DNA from 3 places in the Parageobacillus caldoxylosilyticus genome. Region 3 is predicted to be linked to each of the others. Evidence: riboswitches for the same ligand, from Rfam matches in the RefSeq annotation. Region 3 holds a riboswitch; each other region holds the start of a gene.
The links. A riboswitch is a leader RNA that binds a small molecule or an ion and turns the genes downstream of it on or off. The one in region 3 is predicted to bind thiamine pyrophosphate.

Region 1 (5,291 bases), 220 kb from region 3:
AGTATACTAGCGGAGGCTAAGTATATCTTTTCTCTTTTTCCCATACACATAAAACGAAAAGATGAAAATGGGGGAGGGGGAAGATATGCAATTTTATTATGGCCAGCAAATGCCGCTGCGTATTTTAGACGAAGCGGAATTTTGGAAACATCAAGAAGAAGAGCATACGGTCGTTATTCGCGAGCTTGTTAGCGGCTTGGAGCCGTCTTATGTCGAGGCGCTGAAAAAATGGGAAGAAGCTCTTTCTGCGACACATCAACAAGTAGTAAGGTACATTGAGTCGGTCATTCGCACGGGATATTACGTTCCTTATCAGCTTTACCAACAAGTGCTGCAGTTAGTATCTCATTGTTTGCAGCAAAGTCTTGATTTTATTAAGCTATGCCGACAAATAAAAACAGAAAGCAAAGCAGTAAGCCAAAATCCAACGGCAAAAGTGGTGCTGAACCATATTATTCGTGAGTCAGAATATTTTATTGGCATCGCGCAATTGTTATTATATAGAAAATAAAGGAAATGCCTATTCGCTTCGGATAGGCATTTTGCGTGTTTGGAAACGAGAGTGTTTAATAGGAAAGTAGTAATGCAAAAATAATTCTCAGACACACGAAAGAAATTACCACTTCTTTAGATGAAGAAGTGATTAAGCAACTAAAGCTGTTCAAGAGAATACAGATGCCAGCAAGATCATTGAGAAGTTAATCAAAGAGTCTTTACAAAAAATGTCGGACTCGCGAGAGGGTTAACCCCTTCTCCCGCCCGCCGCTCGCTCTCATCCCTATAGCTGAAAACTAGAGGGTTCTTGCTCGCATTCTGTAATTAATAGTAAAATTGTTTATATACAGAAAAAGGGAGGGGAGAGGGTTGTCGTTATATAGCTATATTTTACGCACGATGTTCGTTGTCATTCCTGGTACCGCTTTAATAATCATTGGTGTATGTTTAGGGAATGGCCTCCATGGCGCGGCATTTTGGTGGACATTTTCGATTACGGTATTACTTGGAGCCATTGTTGGGGTCATTTCTGCTAGGTTGAATTATCGGCGATTTATCGCACCCATTGCTATTATCAATCATCATTTAGACAAAATGACAAATGGAGATTTGTCCACACGTGTTCCTATGAATGAAGTAAGACAATTAAAGCCGATCGCGCTCTCGCTCAATAACATGGCCCAAGCGTGGCAGGAAGTCATTGCCATCATTCAGCGCCATTCCGATGAGATGGCGCAATTTTCCGGACAGTTAACAGCCATCGCAGACCAGACGACGAAAGCAACGGAGCAAATTGCGTCAACAATGGAAACGATTTCCTTAAGTTCGGAACAGCAAGTGAAGACGGTGCAAGAAACGTCGTTAGCGATGAACGATATCTCTGATACGCTTATGCAAGTGGCGGCGAATACGAAGCACGTATCAACGAACGTAAATGAAACATCGGCAAAAGCGCAATCCGGAAAACAGTCGATTTCACAAATGCAAGAGCAAATGCAGTTTATTTATGAGCATGTCCAATCGCTTGGACAAGTTATCAAAGGTCTTGGAGAGCGTTCGAATGAAATCGGTCAAATTACGCAAGTGATTACAGGGATTGCTTCGCAAACGAATTTACTTGCTTTAAATGCGGCGATTGAGGCGGCAAGAGCCGAGGAGCAAGGAAAAGGGTTCGCCGTTGTGGCGGATGAAGTCCGCAAATTGGCGGAACAGTCTGCTCAGTCCGCACAGCAAATTTCGCAGCTGATCGGCTATATCCAAGAAGAAACGGAAAAAGCGATCGAATCGATGGGAACAGTAGTTAGCGAAGTATCACAAGGGCTCGATGTTGCGCAAACGGCTGGACAATCGTTTGAACAAATCCGCCAATCCATCAGCGAAGTCAATGCCCAAATCGAACAAGTATCCACAGCGATCGAGCAAATGACGGAAAACGCGCAACGGGTAGCTGCATCCATTGAGGACATGACAGAGATTGTGGAACAATCTTCTTCCGGAGCAGCGAATATTTCGGCGGCGACACAAGAACAAATGGCATCGATGGAGGAAATTGCTGCGTCCGCCTCATCGTTAAGCAAAATGGCGGAAGATATGCAAACGATGTTAAAGCGGTTTACGGTATAAAACTATTTACATTGCTTGATAAACGTGTTAATATTAAGAAAAATTAAATAGCTTTGTCGCTTATCTACTAGGGGAGTCCAATAGCTTGGACTGAGAAAAGAACGCGCTTAAGTTCTTTGACCCTTTGAACCTGATCTGGGTTATGCCAGCGTAGGGAAGTAGATAGCGGAAGTGTATGTGTTTGTTGCGTACGTTTCGCTATTGGCATTCCATCGGGTTCTCTTAGAGAACCCGATTTTTATTTCCGTATATGGTCTCCTACCTCGCCCTGCGTTTTGGTGTAACTTCAGGTCCTCACCACTATTTTGAAGGAGGAGAAAAGTTACATGCAAAACATTCCGTCTTTTATGCAGTTTCCCGCTAGTAAAAAGGTGTATGTCGAAGGTTCACGTCCAGATATTCGTGTTCCAATGAGGGAAATTACGTTAAGTCCGACGAAGACAGAAACAGGAATCAGCGAAAATGAACCTGTTCGTGTTTATGACACAACTGGTCCTTACACCGATCCTGATTTTCAGCCGGACATTCAAAAAGGATTGCCGCCGCTAAGAAAACGCTGGATTTTAGAAAGAGGGGACGTTGAAGAATACGAGGGTCGTCCAGTGAAACCGGAAGATAACGGATTCCGTAATGGGAAACAATCAGAGATTATTCTGCCTTTCGAGAGAAAACCGCTGCGCGCAAAAAAAGGAAAAACCGTTACGCAAATGCATTACGCAAAACGAGGGATTATTACACCGGAGATGGAATTTGTTGCGATTCGTGAAAATATCGATCCGGAAATCGTACGCCAAGAAGTTGCAGCAGGCAGAGCGATCATTCCTTCGAATATTAACCATCCGGAAAGTGAACCGATGATTATCGGGAGTCGTTTTCATGTAAAAATTAACGCGAATATCGGCAACTCCGCAGTAACATCATCCATTGAAGAAGAAGTAGAAAAAATGCTTTGGGCGGTGCGCTGGGGAGCAGACACGATTATGGACTTATCGACGGGAAAACATATTCATGCGACACGAGAATATATTATTCGCAACTCCCCAGTGCCTGTCGGGACGGTTCCGATTTATCAGGCGCTCGAAAAAGTAAACGGCGTCGTCGAAGACTTAACGTGGGAAATTTACCGTGATACGTTGATCGAGCAGGCGGAACAAGGGGTAGACTATTTTACGATTCACGCGGGGGTGCTGCTTCGTTACATACCGATGACGGTAAACCGAACGACTGGCATTGTTTCACGCGGCGGCTCGATTATGGCGCAATGGTGTTTAGCCCATCATGAAGAAAACTTCTTATACACGCATTTCGAAGAAATATGCGAGATTTTAAAAACGTATGATATCGCTGTATCGCTTGGGGACGGGCTGCGGCCAGGCTCGATTGCCGATGCCAATGACGAAGCGCAGTTTGCCGAATTAGAAACGCTCGGAGAATTGACGGAAATCGCGTGGAAGCATGATGTGCAAGTGATGATTGAAGGTCCGGGGCATGTGCCGATGCATAAAATTAAGGAAAACGTTGACAAGCAAGTGGAAATTTGCAAAGGAGCGCCGTTTTATACGCTAGGTCCGCTCACGACCGACATCGCTCCGGGATATGACCATATTACATCGGCGATTGGCGCGGCGATTATCGGCGCGTATGGAACGGCCATGCTTTGTTATGTCACGCCGAAAGAACATTTAGGCCTGCCAAATAAAGAAGATGTGCGCGAAGGAGTCATCGCTTATAAAATCGCTGCCCATGCCGCTGATTTGGCAAAAGGACATCCAGGCGCGCAGCAGCGGGATGATGCGCTATCGAAAGCACGCTTTGAGTTTCGCTGGAATGACCAGTTCAACCTTTCGCTTGATCCAGATCGCGCTCGAGAATATCATGATGAAACATTGCCGGCGGAAGGAGCGAAAATCGCCCACTTTTGTTCCATGTGCGGGCCGAAATTTTGCTCGATGAAAATTTCGCATGATTTGCAACGAGCGGTTAAAGAAGAAGGGATGAAACAAAAAGCGAAGGAGTTTGTCGAACATGGTTCCTCCCTTTACCAATAAGGGATAGGTGTTGCAAAAGAACATTTCCGAGTTGAAAGAGAAAACTTTGGCTCTGGTTCAACGGATTACCGTGTTTTGATAAAAGGATTTAGAAAATGTTTTGAAATTAAGTCGTTTTAGAGTAATGTGTGAAAACGGCGTAAATGATCATCTGTTTCCTTGTCAGGGAATGAAAGGTGCTAACACCTCCATTCTCTGACAAGGTCAGAAAGCAAAACGTGTTTAACAAAAATGGCCATTAACCAAACTTGGTTATTTTCATACAATCGATTAGAAGTAAAATTACATACGGAGGTTTCTGTTTTCTTAACATAATGCCACTTCTTCTATTTCATCTCTAAGTTGCATTCTTGTAATGAAATAACTTTTGTTTTTTTCACGAATTTATAGCCGAGCCAGACGATGATGAAAAGAGGCAAGCCGATATAAGAAACAAGCGATCCATACCAGTCGATCGTCCCGCCAATAAACGACGGGTAATTTTGCCCTAAAATCACTACCAAGCAAAGAACAAAAGCAAATACCGGACCGAATGGGAACCATTTTGCCTTATATGGTAAATCATCAAGACTTTTTCCTTGTGCCACATACGCTTTGCGGAAACGGTAATGGCTGATGGCGATGCCAAGCCAGGCGATAAATCCCCCCATTCCCGAGGCGTTAAGCAGCCACGTATACACAACCCCGTCGCCAAAGAATGAAGCTAAAAACGCAAGCGTTCCTAAAGAAGAAGTAACGATGAGTGCATTGACGGGCACGCCGCGCTTATCCAATTTCGCTAAAAATTTCGGCGCCTTTCCTTCGCGGGCCAAGTCCCAAAGCATGCGGGTCGATGCGTACATGCCGGAGTTGCCTGCGGATAATACGGCGGTTAAAATGACTGCATTCATGACGGACGCGGCAAAGGCAATTCCTGCTTTGTCAAACACAAGCGTAAATGGACTTACCGACACGTCGTCATTAGCCAGCTTAGGATCTGTATAAGGGATTAACAAACCGATGGCCAAAATCGCCAGCACGTAAAACAGCAAAATGCGCCAAAACACCCGGCGAATGGCACGGGGAATGCTTTCTTTCGGATTTTCTGTTTCTCCGGCGGCGACGCCTAACAATTCTGTTCCTTGG
Region 2 (5,291 bases), 920 kb from region 3:
CGGCGCCGCCGCCGCTGTCAGAACCAGCAATTGTCAATGCTTTATATACCATGATTTTCTCCCCTCTTTACCCTTTTTGTTCGATGCGGCCGTATCGGTCAATCTCCTCCGCTCCGATGCGAGAAAGCGCATTTAAAAAGGCGATTTGGAAGCTGCCAAATCCCTGTTCTCCCGCTTCGCCCGCCGCGACTTCGGCGGCGACGCCATAGCTGACAAGCGCGGCCGCCGCTGCTTTCAGCACATCTTGTTCCACCGCGGCAAAAGCGCCGATCACAGAGGTCAATAAACAGCCCGTTCCTGTTACTTTCGTGAGCAGCGGATGTCCGTTATGGATAACGTACGTTGTCTTGCCGTCTGTGACAACATCGTCTTTTCCAGTGATCGCAACAACCGTTTGCAGCTGCGCCGCCGCTTTTTCCGCCAAAGCGACGACATCGCCGCTTCCTTCTCCGGCGTCGACCCCTTTAATCTTCCACGTTTCCCCAATGACATTGGCGATTTCCGCGGCATTGCCGCGAATAACGGACAGTTTGACCGCAGCGGCAATGTTGCGCGCCGTCTCCGTGCGGTATGGCGTCGCCCCAGCGCCGACCGGATCGAAAACAACCGGAACGCCGGCTTCATTCGCCGCTTTTCCGGCAATCAACATCGCTTCCACTTCTTCTGGATGCAGCGTTCCGATATTTAAGACAAGCGCCCCGGCTATTTTGGCCATATCGGCCACTTCCTCTTTGGCGTATGCCATCACCGGTGAGGCGCCAAGCGCCAGCAAGCCGTTGGCGGTAAAATTCGTGACGACAACATTGGTGATGTTATGTACAAGTGGATTAGCTTGTCTCACCTTTTGCAGCACGCTTGCCGCTTCCTGACTATTCACCATTCCCATCCTCTCCTTTTTGTGAAAATAAAAAACACTTTGCGCGCAAGCAAAGTGTATAAGCGGCCCCATCCTCACTTTCCCTGCGCTGGCATTACCCAAACAGGTTCAAACGGTCAACGGCGGAATATAGCCGTACTCTCAGCCTGCTTCCGCAAGCTCCCGCATTGCTATATCGTTGTTCATCAAACAGTCTACTCTTTCTTTTTCGATATTGCAAGCAAAATATTAGGATGGGCGATGAGGCGGAATTTCCTGCACTCCTACCCCTTCAGGCAGGGAAGAAGACTGGTGCCAACAATGCGGCATTGGCAGATTAAATAAGTCTAAATCGACGATATAGCGGGGCCGCCGTTTCGTTTCTTTGTAAATTTTCCCAATATATTCGCCAATCAGTCCAAAGGCGATGAGCTGCAGACCGCCAAGCAGCCAAATCGAGGTGATCAGCGACGTCCATCCTGTTTGCGTATGGCCGGTAAATTTTAAAATAAGAAAATAGACGCCGAATAGTAAGCTGACGAAAAAAGAAACAAAGCCGATAAGAGAAATCATGCGGATTGGCGTAATGCTGAACGATGTAATTCCGTCGAGGGCAAACGCGATCATTTTCTTCAGTGGATACTTCGTCGTTCCGGCAACCCGTTCCTTGCGGTCATAGTACACCGTTGCCGAACGGAAGCCAAGCAAAGGAACAATGCCGCGTAAAAACATGTTCACCTCTTCAAACCGCTCGAGCGCCTCGACCGCACGCCGGCTCATTAAACGATAATCAGCATGATTATAAACGAGGTCGACCCCCATCGCTTTCATTAATTTATAAAAACCTTGCGCCGTATGTCGTTTAAAAAACGTATCGGCATCGCGCCGCTTGCGCACCCCATACACAATTTCATAGCCTTCTTGGAATTTTTGGACAAAATCGCGAATGACCGTAATATCATCCTGCAAGTCGGCATCAATCGAAACGATGCAGTCCGAACGCGTTTTTGCGGCAAACATTCCCGCCAGCAGCGCATTTTGATGACCAGCATTGCGCGCCAGTTTCAGCCCCTTTACTTCCGGATAACGCAAACTTGTCTTGTAAATGATGTCCCATGTCGCATCGCGGCTCCCATCATCAACAAAAAGGAGCGTGCTGTCAGCCGAAATCAGCTTTTCCGCAATGAGCGCTTCCCGCAGCGCGCGGAGCTGGCGGATCGTTTCCGGCAACACTTCCTCTTCATTATAACAAGGCACGACAATCGTAAGCATCGGCTCACCCATTGGATCTCCCTCCTTATGGCATCACTTTGTACAAATAAATCCTCCATGCCGACTCTTTCGAGTGAAACACTTTTTCGAGCGCCAACTTATTTTGTCTGGCGTTTTTAATCGGCAGTGCCGAAAAAATGTAGCGGCCGCCCATTTGATAGAACACATCGGTGTTGAGATCTAAATGTTTAATCGTTCGTTTCGAATTCTTTTTAAACATATAATGTTTTCCCAGTTCATCGACAAAAATATAGCAGCGTCCGCCCCACTCATCGAAGTACTCGCGCAACTTTTTGTTTTTCGCGAGTTCGTTGGCGATGATTTGGCGGAACTGATGCTTATAGGAAAGCGGATAAAAATTGTTATACGTATCGAGCGTATAAAACCCGTTATATTGCGCAATCGCCGGATGAATGCCAATGCTGGCGACGCGGTATGTATGAACAGGACGGCCAATATACTCTTTTATTTCTTGAAACTGCTTTTCCGCATAAAACTCACGAAACGACGGCTTATGGCGATGGGCAATTTCTTCATTAAATGCAGTGAGCACCACCAACTGAGCGGCGATGGCGGCAAAACATAGCCTTTTCCACGCTTGTCCTTGCTGCCACAAAATTTTTAATGAGACAGCAAACAACACGTAAATAACCATCGGCCGCAAAAAGTGATAGCGGGCGAAATTAAATTTATCCAACAAGTCGAAGCGTTCTGTCAGTGGAGCCCAGCCTTTGTAAAACCAAAACGCATACCAGGTGGACAGCGCGAAATTGAGCACGTGCAAAAAGATAAATAATTTTTCCCGCTGCCATATTTTTTTCTTCCAGACGATATATAACGCAACTAGCGTCACCGGCAGAATGACAAGACCATGCATCGTCATCACATGCGTGTGGCCGAGAATATAGTTTTTGAAAATTAAGCGGATCACCCGCCAAAGCGGCAAACGGGCATGGAAGTATTCATCACGGCTCGTCGGTTCATCGGAAAATAACAGCGAATGAACGAGACGGTAATCAATCGCCAAATAAAGCAGCGTCATATAGACGATTGCCAAGAAAAAGCGCCAGTTCCAACCTCTTCCGCGGAGAACATCGACAAGCCACCATATGCCTAGCGCGCTTAAGAAAAAGAAAAAGCCAAGCACAAAGCTCGAATAAAACGGCAATAACGTAAGCACGGCATAATTTATCCATGAGCGCTCGCCGTTGCGGATATTGAGAAACGCCCATAGCGCGAGCGGCATGCCAAGTGTACTCAGCATCCCCGACGGCCAAAACGGCGTCAGCGCAAACGCAAGCGATGCTCCAACGCGGACCCATCCCCACTTTTCTCCAGGCATCACATGCTTTCTCAGCAACAAATACATGCCGATAAACGCAAAGACGCGGGTAATCGCCTGGCTTAAGCCATAGGCGTAAATCGAGGGAAACAGCGCATGAAGCCAAACGATCCCGCTAAACTCTGTACCGAACGCGTTGCGCGGCAGACCGTTAATGATTTGCGGGATGACCGCATGGACCGAGCCAAACAGTTCCCCGCTCCTAGTGACAACTTTGTACCAGGCAATGTTCGAATCTAAATTATCGTGGACTCGCATATGCGCATCCTCGCCAAGCAAAAAATACGGCGATACAAACAAAGCAATCGCAAGGAATGAGAAGAATAGGAGTCGCTTTTCTATTGCCGGCACCTCTTCCCCTCCTTTGTCTATCAGTATCTTCCTTATATTTTCTAACGAAAGTGGAAAAATATTCATCTTTTTTGTGCAACAAAAAAAGACCATCCCAAAAAGCAACGGATCGTTGCTTTCTGGAAACGGCCTTTTCATCGGCGCTTACGCAAACAAAGCGGCAGGATTTTTCAAAAACATTTGCTCTAGCTGTTCCTCTGTCACTCCTTCTTTCGTTAAAATTGGAATAATATGTTCAAATACATGTTCGACATGCCAGTTTTTCGTCATCGTCGCAAATGGCTCTGGCAGCTGCAGCGGACGGCCGAGCCAAATATTGACGGTATCATGAGCGAGCATAATCTTATCAGCAAAGCCTTCGCGAAGCAGAACAAGCAACGTGCGGATCCGTTCTTCATCCGTTGGGGCACCGACCATACCTTGAAGGCCAAAGCGGTCAAAAGCGATGTACACTCCGTATTGCAGCGTCTTTTTATGGTATTCCGGATCGGTGTTTCCGCACATATGGCCGATGACAATCTTTTGCGGAACGGCACCGTGCTCGAGCAAGTATGCCGCCTGTTCCGGCCCCATCGTTCCTTCCTGCGTATGGGTGATAATCACGATTCCTGTTTCTTTTTGCACGCGGGCCGCGGCGCGGAAAAACATTTTTTCATATTCGGTGATCCGGTTTTTGCTTGACGCCAGTTTGATGACGCCTGGTTTAATGCCGGTGCCGGCAATGCCGTTTGTAATTTCCGCCATAAACATGTCATATATTTCTTCTTCCGCCGTACCGAGCAGCCGGCGAAACTTAAAATACGGCGTTGCCCCTTCGCCTTCGTAATAATATCCAGTTGCACAGATAATGTTCAGCCCGGTCGCTTCGGAAATGCGGCGGAGCAGCTCCGGATTGCGGCCGCAGTCATTCGGCGTCGGATCGACAACGGTTTGGATGCCATGGGCCATCATTTTTTGCGCGACGGCAATTCCCGCCTCGAGCGCTTCCTCAAAGCGGAGCGGTCCGAGCGTCACATCGCCTTGAAACCCGGGATACCCAAAGACAAAATGCTCATGGATCAGCGTTTTGCCAAGCTCGCTCGCCGGCACAGGGCCGCAGACGGTCTCCACCATTCCTTTTTTCATGCTTTCGCCCCTTTTTCTAATTTTTGATACTCTTCCTCTTGCAATTTCCGCCACAGCAATTTTCCGCTTGATGTCATCGGCAAAGACGAGCGAAACTCGACAAGGCGCGGATACTTATAGGCGGCCATTTGCGTTTTTGCCCATTCAATAATTTCCTCCTCTGTGATTTTGCCGACGTATTCGTCCTGGAGCACAATAAACGCCTTCACCGTCTCGCCGCGGCGCGGATCAGGGACGCCGACAACGCACGCTTGCTGGACGGCCGGATGTTTATACAGAAGCGATTCAACTTCCGTCGGCCATACTTTATATCCGGACGCGTTGATCATCCGTTTGACACGGTCG
Region 3 (5,291 bases):
CGGATGGATGCGGGCACAAATAGACGCAAACTGTTCGGCAGACTGTTTTCCCGTAGAAATGAGATGAAGCTGTTTTGTCATTGTGGTCCCTTGCTTTCTAGCGCACATCGGTAACCGGAATATAGGGGTAATGCACGCCGGTGTAATAAGCCGCCGCCGCTACAAAGGCGAATAGAGCGACAAGCGCGATATCGTGTTTGTTAAAGCCGATTTCATAGTAAAACGTCCGCTCTGTGCTGCTGGAAAAGCGCTTTGCTTCCATCGCCACCGCGATGCGCTGGGCACGGCGGATGCTTTGCGACAGGAGCGGAATCGCATAGCGCTTCATTTTTTCTAGCCATCCGTGGCTTGCCGTTCCCCGCACTTTTAACGCATTATGCACGGTCTGAAACTCCTCGAGCATAATCGGAAGCAAGCGCACAGCCGCCAAAAAGCTGTAAGCGTATTTCGGTTTTAACTTTAGCTGCTGCATCAAAGAATAAAACAAACGGACCGGCCTCGTCGTTAAGGAAAACAAAAGCCCAAGGAGCGCGAAGGAAAGGGCGCGGAAGCCAATATGCAGCCCGCGCAAAAAGCTTTCCTTCGTCACATGGATCAGCCCCCAGCGAAACCATGTTGTCTCCCCCTCGCCAAACATCATCATCGACGAAGCGGTCGAAACAAAGATAAGAAGAAATGGCAAAAACAATAGCAGCAAAAACTTCCACGGGTAGCCGGTAGAGAACATAAACAGCAAAAGCAGCGCAAGCGAAAAATTGATTAATACATTTGGATTATGAATAAACAATACAGCCAAAAACAGAAACAGAAGCACGATCAGTTTTAAACTTGGGTTTGTTTGGTGCAGCCATGTTTCCCGATAGCGAATATTCCATTTCATCGTCTGTTCCCCCTACACAAACAGAGCGGCTGCTGTTGACCGCTGCCCGGAAATCGATTCATCCTTGACGAGCCGCCCGTCTTCGATCACCCATCTTCTGGTGGCAAAATGCTTCACAATATTTTCGTCATGGGTGACCATAATGATGGTTGTCCCTTGTCTGCGATACGACTCTAGCAGTTCAAGAAGCGCAAACGTATTTTTCGCATCCTGTCCAAACGTCGGCTCATCAAGAAGAAAAATTTGCTGTCCGCTTACAATCGAAGCGGCGACGCTTAGACGGCGCTTTTGCCCCATGGAAAGCTGATATGGATGCTGATCTTGCTGCTCATAAAGATGGAACTGCCGGAGCAGCCCTTCCACTGTTTCCGTAATCTCTTCTTCTTTCCGTTTTTCCAAGCGAAGCGAATAAGCAAGCTCTTCGCGTACAGAATTGGTGACAAACTGAAATTCCGGATTTTGAAAGACAAAGGCAAGCAAACGGTGCAGCTGTTTCAGCTGCTTGCTGTCTTTGCCGTATAGCTCATACGTTCCATCAGTGCGGATCAGCTTCATGAGCGCATGCAAGAGCGTGCTTTTTCCGGCGCCATTTTTGCCCGTGACAGCAATCCACTCCCCTGCATGTACGGTCGCTTCTTCAACGCGGATTTTCACCTCATTGGAGCGATAGCCTTGAAATTGGCGGAGATATATCCTTTTCTCCCCGCCGCTTTCCGTTTTTTGGCGCTGCCGCTTTGCCATATACTCCTCCCATACGCCCGGATACCAAATACCTTGAGAAGCGATGATGTCTTTATAGTTGGCAAACACCGTTTGTGCCTTGTCATCGGCGATAATTTCCCCGTCATTGTTAAATAAAATGATGCGGTCCACAAAATCGAGCACATAATCGATTTTATGTTCAACAATAATGACCGTTTTCTCTTTAGCGATTCGTTTCACCGTCTGCCAAATCTCTTTTGTTCCTTCCTCATCGATCATCGCCGTCGGCTCATCCAAAAACAGTACATCCGGCTCCAATGCCAACACAGACGCCAGCGCCAGCCGCTGTTTCATTCCTCCCGACAGCGTGTGAATATCGGTATGCGGCTCAATAAACAGCCCGACTTTTTCTAACAGCGTTTTGATTCGCTGATGCATCTCGCTTCTCGGCACACCGATGTTTTCAAGGGCAAAAGCAATTTCCTCATCGGCAAACGGCATACAAAACTGCGTGTCAGGATCTTGAAACACATATCCCCAGTTCGTCGGAAGCCGCAGACGTTCCGCTTTCATCGGCACATCGATCGAATGCGGAATCAATCCCGACAACACTTGCAATAACGTCGATTTGCCGCATCCGGATGGACCGAGCAGCAATACTTTTTCCCCTTCGTAAAACGTGAGCGATAAATCTTTAAACAGGAGCGTATCTTTGCCCGGAAATTTTAAGCGGAGCCGCTCTACAGCAGCGATTGGTTTCATCGCTTCACCGCCACCTTTTTCAGCGATCGAGCGCGTCATAATCTTCTTTCGAAGCCGGGCGCAACATTTGCGTTACCCCTGTTTTCTCTAAGGCTTTTACTAGCGAAACAGCGAAAAAGCCGGAAATGACCACCGCGCCGACAAAGCGGGCAATCAAGAATAATGCCAAATTCCAAGGCGCCAGCGCTTCAATGTATCCTTTGTAAAAATCCATCACCAGCGAGCCGATGGTCGCTCCAATCGCGCCAAGCGACACAACCAACACGTCAAATCTCTTATAACGAAATGCCGCAAACACCACTTCCGCCAACAGCCCTTGAATCACTCCGTAAATAAGTACTTCAAGCCCCCACTCGGATCCCATGATCAATTCACCGGAAGAAGCAGCAATTTCCGCCAACAGCGCAACACCTGGCTTGCGAATGAGCAAATACGCCACTGACGCGGCAATAAACCACATGCCGTAAATCAATTGATCAAGATGAAAGCCAAACACTTTCACAAAGTCGTACACTGGTCCCCAAATTTTATAAATGATGCCGAATATCACTGCAATAACAATCGTTGTCAAAATATCAGCGAGTTTCAATCCTTTAGTTGTTGTGGACATACGCTTGAATCTCCTTTCTTGCCGATGGCCATGTTTCTAAATGATAAGCCATTTCCCAAAATTCGTACTCATACTCACTGCTGATAAGAAAATGCTGCTCCATCCGCTTGCGGTCCGCTTCCGTGACCGCTTCGGCGATCGCGTCCAACCGGGCGATCTGCTCTTCTACTAAACTGCGGAACCAATCGGAGCTATACGTGCCAATCCATTTTTGATAAATCGGCTCATCTGGCTTGCAATCTTTTAATCTTTCGCCAATTTCATAATAGAGCCAGTAGCATGGCAAAATTGCGGCAATGACATCGCCCAAATGCCCTTCATACGCCGCTCTGTACATATGGGACGTGTAGGCGTATGCCGTCGGCGCCGGAATAAAAGCCGCTTTTTCTTCGTCGGTAATGCCAAGCAGTTCAGCAAATGTTTCATGCAAGGACAATTCCGCCTCGCATGTGCTCTGAGCATGATGCGCCAGCCTTGCGGTTGTCGCTAGATCTGGAGACTTCGCCGCTCCAATCGCTTGCACTCTCGCAAAATGGCGTAAATAATAGGCATCCTGCATCACATAATAGCGAAAACGCCTTAGATCAAGCGTCCCTTCTCCCAGTTCTTTTACAAACGGATGATGAAAGCTTGCCTGCCAGATCGGGTCAGCTTTTTTCCTCACTTTTTTTGCAAATGACATCCTCTTCTCCCCCTCTTTTCATAAAAATAAACGCCACTTCCTTTACAAAGGCGTAAAGAAAGTGGCGTTGCATACGAGCCGTCAAAACTACAACAAAATATCGATCCACGACTGCGCTGCTCCACTTCCCTACGCTGGTATTACCCAGATCAGGTTCTAAGGGTCTCAAAGGCACACTTTGATCTCAGCCTTTCTAAAGGCCCCCCTAGTGGATTGCGTCCGTTATGAAATTTTCTCGTTTGAGTTTATCATATCACTCGGTAAATGGTTGTCAACCCTTTTTTCTATTCCACATCATTTCCGTATTCGGTATCTCAAAAAATCATCCTGCCAAATGTCGACAGACGCTGCCTTCATTGCGTCTTTGCCTGCAATTCGGTATCATAAAAACGCAAACGACTACTATCATATTGGAGTGGGTAATGTGGCGAAAGTATTTTTAAAGCGAAACCGGAAAAAACGGCTCGAGCAAGGGCATCCATGGATTTTTCAAAGTGAAGTCGATCATATTGAAGGCGATTTTGCACCGGGAGATTTCGTCGATGTATACAACCATCAGCACTACTTTTTAGCCAAAGGCTATATTAACCCAAAATCGCAAATGATTGTCCGCATATTGACGCAAAATCCCGAAGATGAGTTAAATGAGCAATTTTTCGTTGAGCGAATCCGTCAAGCATGGGCGTACCGCGAACGGATGATTCCCGGCGTCCGCTCATGCCGCGCCATTTACGGGGAAGCCGACTTTTTGCCGGGGCTGATCGTAGATAAATACGAAGACGTGCTTGTCGCGCAAATTCTTTCCCTCGGCATGGAAAAACGGAAAGACTGGATTTTGCGCGGCTTACTGGAAGTGTTTCAGCCGCGGGCGATTTATTTGCGCAATGACGTGTACGTCCGCGAACTCGAAGGATTAGAGCAGGAAAAAGGCTTTTGGTACGGCGAAGCAGAAACGGAAGTGCTCATTGAAGAAAACGGCGTCAAATATATCGTCGATATTGAAAACGGGCAAAAGACCGGGTTTTTCTTCGACCAGCGGCAAAACCGCGCGGCAATTAAACCGCTCATTGACAGCAGCACAACGGTGCTTGACTGCTTTACCCATACGGGTTCATTTATGCTGAACGCCTGCTTATACGGAGCAAAGCACGTCACCGCGGTCGATATTTCCGAACACGCGATTGAAACAGCGAAACGCAATGCGGCCTTAAACGGCTTTACGAACGTCGAATTTGTCGTCGCCAACGCTTTTGACTATTTGCGCGAAGCGGTTCGCGACGGAAAACAATGGGATGTCGTCATCATCGACCCGCCGGCGTTCGCCAAATCCGCGCATGCCGTTCCGAAAGCGCTGCGCGGCTACAAAGACATTAACTTAAACGGCTTAAAGCTTGTCAAAGACGGCGGCTTTTTCGTTACATCGAGCTGCTCGTACCATGTCCGCCCGCATATGTTCGAAGAGATGGTCGCCGAAGCGGCATTTGACGCAAAGAAAATTTTGCGGCGAGTATATTGGAACGGCGCCGGCTACGACCATCCGAAGCTGCTTGCCGCCGATGAAGGCGATTATTTAAAATTTGCGATTTATGAAGTGCGTTCGCGCCGATAATCCATCAGAACAAAAAACGCTTAGGTGGTTCAACATCCCTAAGCGT

Region 1: linked by a shared signal. The riboswitch ahead of thiC (phosphomethylpyrimidine synthase ThiC) and the one ahead of tenA (thiaminase II) in region 3 are both predicted to bind thiamine pyrophosphate.
Region 2: linked by a shared signal. The riboswitch ahead of thiM (hydroxyethylthiazole kinase) and the one ahead of tenA (thiaminase II) in region 3 are both predicted to bind thiamine pyrophosphate.

The regions. Positions count from the first base shown of each region.
Region 1 is NZ_CP040553.1:1,319,101-1,324,391, reverse strand. It holds gene BV455_RS06775 (DUF2935 domain-containing protein) at 86-511, shown strand; gene BV455_RS06770 (methyl-accepting chemotaxis protein) at 865-2,118, shown strand; TPP riboswitch at 2,178-2,292, shown strand; gene thiC (phosphomethylpyrimidine synthase ThiC) at 2,445-4,166, shown strand; gene BV455_RS06760 (amino acid permease) at 4,493-5,291, opposite strand, start outside.
Region 2 is NZ_CP040553.1:186,194-191,484, forward strand. It holds gene thiD (bifunctional hydroxymethylpyrimidine kinase/phosphomethylpyrimidine kinase) at 1-52, opposite strand, end outside; gene thiM (hydroxyethylthiazole kinase) at 68-880, opposite strand; TPP riboswitch at 940-1,053, opposite strand; gene BV455_RS01035 (glycosyltransferase family 2 protein) at 1,106-2,140, opposite strand; gene BV455_RS01040 (DUF6044 family protein) at 2,154-3,821, opposite strand; gene BV455_RS01045 (phosphotriesterase family protein) at 3,966-4,946, opposite strand; gene BV455_RS01050 (long-chain fatty acid--CoA ligase) at 4,943-5,291, opposite strand, start outside.
Region 3 is NZ_CP040553.1:1,104,063-1,109,353, forward strand. It holds gene tenI (thiazole tautomerase TenI) at 1-81, opposite strand, end outside; gene BV455_RS05605 (energy-coupling factor transporter transmembrane component T family protein) at 98-880, opposite strand; gene BV455_RS05610 (ABC transporter ATP-binding protein) at 893-2,344, opposite strand; gene BV455_RS05615 (ECF transporter S component) at 2,364-2,954, opposite strand; gene tenA (thiaminase II) at 2,938-3,636, opposite strand; TPP riboswitch at 3,746-3,853, opposite strand; gene BV455_RS05625 (class I SAM-dependent rRNA methyltransferase) at 4,061-5,245, shown strand; gene BV455_RS05630 (MFS transporter) at 5,284-5,291, opposite strand, start outside.